One region of the Bacillus sp. UMB0893 genome, then DNA from elsewhere that is predicted to be linked to it. Evidence: a T-box and tRNA genes for the amino acid it is inferred to sense, from the RefSeq annotation. Region 1 holds a T-box; the other holds one or more tRNA genes.
What was found. The T-box of region 1 lies ahead of pheS (phenylalanine--tRNA ligase subunit alpha). A T-box ahead of a tRNA ligase gene usually reads a tRNA of that ligase, here a tRNA-Phe.

Region 1 (3,428 bases):
AGATAATCGCATTTCTTAAATTTAAATCCATCTTAATCACTCCATTATTTATAATATTTACCTGTCTTTATCCTTTGTTATTTTGTGTTTTTTATGTATCTTTAATAAGATATAATATAGAAATGAGGAGCCGTCTTTATCAGACGTAGCCGCCTTTTAAAGAAAAGCAGTAAATAAAGGAGCAAGACACTTGAAACGAATTGAATCTGTACAAAATCAGAAAGTAAAACAATGGCGTAAATTACATACAAAAAAAGAGCGAGAGACAACAAATACTTTTTTAATTGAAGGATTACATTTAGTAGAAGAAGCTTTAAAGGATAAATCAGTGATTAAAGAATTGATTATTTCAGAAGAAACGTCTATTCCTACTCATTGGAATGTGGATGATCTGTCAATCACATATGTCACAAATGAAATTATGAAAGCCATTTCTGAAACCGAGTCCCCTCAAGGAGCTGCGGCTGTTTGTGCCCAATCAGAACAGCAAGAAATTGTTTCGTGGAAAAAGGCTGTATTGATAGACGCTATCCAGGATCCCGGAAATTTAGGAACAATAATCAGGACTGCAGATGCTGCAGGGATAGATGGTATTATTCTTGGGGATGGAACGGTTGATCCCTACAATTCAAAGGTTATTCGTTCAAGTCAAGGATCAATCTTTCACATTCCAATCATTAAAAGGAAGCTGGATCAGGCCATTAGCGAGCTCAAGGATCAGGATGTTGCGATTTACGGAACATCGCTTCAAAATGGAGTCGATTACCGAAAAGCAGAAATAAAGGAATCATTCGCTTTGCTCATTGGAAATGAAGGAAGCGGTGTAAATGAAAATTGGCTGAAGCTGACTAATCAGAATTTGTACATTCCGATTTATGGGAAAGCTGAATCACTTAATGCCGGGATTGCAGCAGGGATCCTCTTGTATCATTGCTTAGGAAATAAGTAAATACAACGGATATGGAAAATAAAAGAGGTTTTCTTTGTCCAGCTCCACCTCCTAGCCCCTCGGCCAGAACAAAATCCCCCAAAAAGTCAAAACCGGACTTTTCAGGTGATTTCTTATCTGTCTGTCGGGTCTGACCAGTCGGTTCCGCTTTTCGATGTTGTCCAGCTCCATCGCCCAACTCCTCGGCCAGAACAAAATCCCCCAAAAAGTCAAAACCGGACTTTTCGGGTGATTTCTTATCTGTCTGTCGGAGCTAACCGGGCGATTCCGCTTTTCGATGTTGTCCAGCTCCACCTCCTAGCCCCTCGGCCAGAACAAAATCCCCCAAAAAGTCAAAACCGGACTTTTCGGGTGATTTCTTATCTGTCTGTCGGGTCTGACCAGTCGGTTCCGCTTTTCGATGTTGCATGAACAAAATCTTTTCATTATAATAAGATACAGTTACATACTTTAACAACCGTGATAGAGAAGAGTAGTTTACGTAAGCGTCAATCAGGGAGAAAATGCCGCAGACTGAAAGCATTTTTATGACAGCAGTAAATGAATTCACCTCTTTAGTTGGCATCAGGACCATTCAAATATTGAATGTAAAGGTGTTCCGGATCAATTCCGTTATCTTAGAACGAAGTGAGCAGCTTATTGCTTTATTAGCTGTTAACAAGGGTGGTACCGCGATATTCAACTCGTCCCTTTTTTGGGCGGGTTTTTTATTTTGGAAAAAAATGAGCATTCATTTGAAATAAAGGAGGAAACAGCATGCAGGAGCAGTTAAAACAGCTTCAATTAGAAGCACTTGAAAAAATCAGCGCTGCAAATGATTTAAAAAGCTTGAATGAGATTCGCGTCTCATACTTAGGTAAAAAAGGACCGATTACAGAAGCACTGCGCGGAATGGGGAAACTTTCTGCAGAAGAGCGTCCGTTAATGGGGGCACTTGCAAACGAAGTGCGGGAAAGCATTGCGACTAGCATTGCAGCAAAACAAGAAGGACTTGAGGAAGCGGCTGTTGAAGAAAAATTAGCTGCTGAAACGATTGATGTTACCCTGCCTGGACGACCAGTCCGCACAGGAAATCATCATCCGATTACTGCTGTTATTGAAGAAATTGAAGATCTTTTCCTTGGGATGGGCTACTCAGTTGAAGAAGGACCCGAAGTTGAAACAGATTATTATAACTTTGAAGCATTGAATCTTCCAAAAGGACATCCGGCTCGTGATATGCAGGATTCATTCTACATTACAGAAGAAACTTTGCTTCGTACCCATACATCCCCTGTACAGGCAAGAACGATGCAAAAATATAAAGGGCAAGGACCAGTTAAAATCATTTGTCCAGGAAAAGTATACCGCCGCGACAACGATGATGCGACACATTCCCATCAGTTTACACAAATTGAGGGCTTAGTCATTGATGAAAACATCAGCATGAGTGATTTAAAAGGAACACTTGAAGCTTTTGCGAAGAAAATGTTTGGCGAAGACCGTGAAATTCGTTTGCGCCCAAGCTTCTTCCCATTTACAGAGCCTTCAGTTGAGATTGATGTTTCATGCTTCGCATGCGGAGGACATGGCTGTAATGTGTGCAAAGGCACAGGCTGGATTGAGATTTTAGGAGCAGGAATGGTTCATCCAAATGTTCTTGAAATGGCTGGATTTGATTCGAAAAAATACAGCGGATTCGCATTTGGAATGGGACCGGAGCGCATTGCAATGCTAAAATACGGCATCGATGATATTCGTCACTACTACACAAATGATGTTCGTTTCTTAAAACAATTTAAAAGAGCATAAAAGGAGGGCTACCGATGTTTGTTTCATATAAATGGCTGCAGAATTACGTTGATTTAAACGGGATTTCAGCTGAAGAACTTGCAGAAAAGATTACGAGAAGCGGAATTGAAGTAGAAGGTGTGGAAACACTGAATGAAGGCATGAGCGGTGTTGTTATCGGCCATGTCCTTGAAAAAGAACAGCATCCAAATGCTGATAAGCTGAACAAATGCTTAGTCGATATTGGAGCAGAGCAACCTGTACAAATCATTTGCGGAGCTGCAAATGTGGACAAAGGCCAAAAAGTAGCGGTTGCAACTGTTGGAGCCGTCTTGCCTGGAAACTTTAAAATTAAAAAAGCAAAGCTGCGCGGTGAGGAATCAAACGGCATGATTTGCTCCCTGCAAGAGCTCGGAATTGAGTCTAAGCTTGTTGCAAAAGAGTTTTCTGAAGGAATCTTTGTCTTTCCGAATGAAGTTCAGCCAGGTGCTGATGCACTTGCCGAGTTAAGCCGTGATGATCAGATTCTTGAGCTTGGTTTAACGCCAAACCGTTCAGATTGCTTAAGTATGCTTGGTGTCGCTCACGAAGTGGCAGCGATTTTAGGAAGAAGCGTAGCATATCCTGATCTTACACACGAGGAATCTTCTGAAAAGGCATCTGATGTCATCTCTCTTACAGTAGAAGCAAAAGAAGAAAATCCGCTATA
Region 2 (3,428 bases), on a different contig from region 1:
AAATTAGCTTGTTTGATAGTGCGAAAAAAGAAGAGTTGTAAATAAGCGGAGGTGCACGTAATGTCTTCAGTAGTTGTTGTAGGAACACAATGGGGAGATGAAGGTAAAGGAAAGATTACCGATTTTCTTTCAGAAAATGCAGAGGTTATTGCTCGTTATCAAGGCGGGAATAACGCGGGACACACAATTAAATTTAATGGTGAAACATATAAGCTCCACTTAATTCCATCAGGTATCTTTTATAAGGATAAAACCTGTGTAATCGGCAATGGAATGGTTGTTGACCCAAAAGCTCTTATTCAGGAACTATCTTATTTGCATGATCGCGGGGTAAGTACTGATAATCTTCGCATCAGCAATCGCGCGCATGTCATTCTTCCATATCATTTAAAGCTTGATGAAGTAGAAGAAGAACGCAAAGGCGCTAATAAAATTGGCACAACCAAAAAAGGAATCGGTCCTGCTTACATGGACAAAGCAGCTCGCGTAGGAATCCGCATTGCTGATTTATTAGACCGTGAAGCTTTTGAAGAAAAATTAACAAGAAATTTAGAAGAAAAAAACCGCATGCTTGAAAAGTACTACGAAACAGAAGGATTCACGATTGAAGAAATTCTTGATGAATACTACGAGTACGGTCAGCAATTTAAAAAGTACGTTTGTGACACAGCAGTTGTTTTAAATGATGCTCTTGATGGCGGCAGACGTGTTTTATTTGAAGGTGCCCAAGGCGTTATGCTTGATATCGATCAAGGTACGTATCCATTTGTAACATCTTCAAACCCGGTAGCGGGCGGAGTGACAATCGGATCAGGAGTTGGACCTACTAAAATTAATCACGTTGTCGGAGTTTCTAAGGCTTATACAACCCGTGTTGGCGATGGACCATTCCCAACAGAGCTTGATAACGAAATTGGCCACCAAATTCGTGAAGTCGGACGCGAATATGGTACAACAACTGGCCGCGCTCGCCGCGTTGGATGGTTTGACAGCGTCGTTGTCCGCCATGCCCGCCGTGTAAGTGGTATCACAGACTTATCATTAAACTCAATCGATGTGCTGACAGGCATCGAAACATTGAAAATCTGCACAGCTTATAAATATAAAGGCGAAATCATGGAGTCCTTCCCAGCAAGCCTTAAAGTACTTGCTGAGTGTGAGCCGGTCTATGAAGAGCTTCCAGGCTGGACAGAAGACATCACAGGCGTTCGCGACCTTGGAGAGCTGCCTCAAAACGCCCGCAACTATATTGAGCGTGTATCACAGCTGACAGGCATTCCGCTATCCGTCTTCTCAGTAGGACCTGACAGAACACAAACAAATGTTGTAAGAAGCGTATATAGCTAAACAGCGGAATCGAAAGGGGGCTTGCCTCCTTTCGGTTTTTTAGATTGAAGACTCGTAAGCTGGTACATAGAGTAAAAGGTAAATCTCAACAGAAAGAAATTCAGTTGAAAAACAGAGGATATTACACTTAATACCAACCCGAGAATTGTCTTTTTCTAGCTGCCTTTGGCAATTTGAAAACATGGAAAAGCGATTATTATCAAGTATGGAAGTATCTCTGCCTGCACCGGAGTCTTTTCTATTCACCGAAAAGTGAGTTTAATTGGTGTAAATACAATTCTATCCGTGTAAATCCATGTTTTATCAGTGAAAATTTCAGTTTTATCAATGTAAACCGCGTTTTAAATTGTGTAAACTGCAGGTTTATCAGTCAAAATGACGATTTTATCAGTATTACGAATAAAATCCCTGGTTTGCTATTGTGCTGAAGTTTTATAAACCTATGATAGTACCCACAGATAGAAATAAATAATTTCTTTTATATAAAACTTTTCCTTGTTATTCTTCTACCATTGAAGTACAATAATAAAGGTTCGGTAATAAACAGCGATAAGTACTGTTTTTACATACATACACATACATAGCTCGGTATCAGTCGGTAGAGCACGATCGAATAATCTCCGAAGAATAAGCATCAGCGCACAAATGGAGCTGCAGCTTGGCTAAGCTTTCTGAGATTTGGGCGAAGGTTCCAAAAACAAAAACAACATTGTACTGCATTCTAAAACATGGCTCGGTAGCTCAGTCGGTAGAGCAAAGGACTGAAAATCCTTGTGTCGGCGGTTCGATTCCGTCCCGAGCCACTCAAAAAAGACATGACCCCTTTGGGGGTCATGTCTTTTTGCTTTGTGACTTTTGTGGCAGAGAAATTATGGGCATATTTTTACAGGAAACAGTAAATTATGACACCAATAATACAGAAATGTTACATTTTGCAAAATCACTAGGTAATTTTCTGATAATATGATAATTTAATAAGGTAGTAAAAAAATAGAATTTTGTCGAAATAGAACTATTTGCTTACATAATGATAGATAAAGTACTTAGCAGTGGTTAATTGGGAGGAAATTAAATCGTGTTTAAGCGCATAAATGGATTGATTGGAAACAACGTTCAACATACAAAAAACAAAATAATGAAAAAAGCTTTTTTTAGTTTGGCTTTTGCCGGAACACTGTCTCTTGGCTTCGGATCTGCAGCATCAGCAGAGGAATCACTTGAAACGGTTTATCACGTTTATTTAGATGGTGAAAGAGTTGGCACTGTTGATAGTCAGCAGTTAATTGATAACCTTTCAAAGAAGAAAATTGAAGAGGCTAAAAAGACATACAAAGATTATCAATTAACGGTTGAAGAGATTGAATTGATTCCTGAACAAATGTTTCGTCCTGTTTCAAACAATGAGGAGACATTAAATAAGCTGAATGCGGATCTTCAGGTTGTTGCTGAAGCAGCATCTATTAAAATTGACGACAAGACAATTGCTTCTTTTAAAAACAAAGAAGAGGCAGAAACTGCATTAAATAAATTTAAAGGCAAATATGTTTCTGAAGATGATCTAAAACATTTAGAAACTCTGAAACATACTTCAGTCCCTTTACAGCCTATTAAAGAAAATGAATCTCGTATATTAGACGTTTCCTTTACTGATAAAGTTTCAGTATCTGAAGAAAAAGTTGCGCCAGAAAAACTAATTTCTGTCGAAGATGGTTTAAAGCTTCTAGAAAAAGGTACATTGGAAGAGAAAAAGCACGAAGTCAAAGAAACAGATGTACTTGGCAAAGTAGCTTCTGAATATAAACTTACGCTGGATGATTTGCTTGCACTTAATCCAGGGATAAAAGAAGACGATGTCATTAAACCCGGTGACGAACTAAATGTAAAAGAGTATAAGCCGTTTACAAATGTTCTCGTGAAAGAAGAAGTATCTAAAAAAGAGGCGATCGCCTATGAAACTGAAGTGATTGAAGATGCTTCAATGTTCAAAGGCGACAAGAAAACAAAGCAAGAAGGAAAAGACGGCCAAAAGCTGCTGAATTATATGGTTTATAAAGAAAATGGGAATGAAGTAAAGCGTGATA

Region 2: it encodes a tRNA-Phe, which carries the amino acid that the T-box ahead of pheS (phenylalanine--tRNA ligase subunit alpha) is inferred to sense. The anticodon was not compared.

The regions. Positions count from the first base shown of each region.
Region 1 is NZ_PKLB01000003.1:357,631-361,058, reverse strand. Features, by position in the region: gene sspI (small acid-soluble spore protein SspI) at 1-31, opposite strand, end outside; gene CYJ36_RS09680 (TrmH family RNA methyltransferase) at 191-949, shown strand; gene CYJ36_RS24050 (hypothetical protein) at 1,055-1,360, shown strand; T-box leader at 1,400-1,643, shown strand; gene pheS (phenylalanine--tRNA ligase subunit alpha) at 1,706-2,740, shown strand; gene pheT (phenylalanine--tRNA ligase subunit beta) at 2,755-3,428, shown strand, end outside.
Region 2 is NZ_PKLB01000004.1:34,525-37,952, forward strand. Features, by position in the region: gene CYJ36_RS10260 (adenylosuccinate synthase) at 61-1,347, shown strand; tRNA gene CYJ36_RS10265 (tRNA-Phe) at 2,078-2,150, shown strand; gene CYJ36_RS10270 (peptidoglycan DD-metalloendopeptidase family protein) at 2,423-3,428, shown strand, end outside.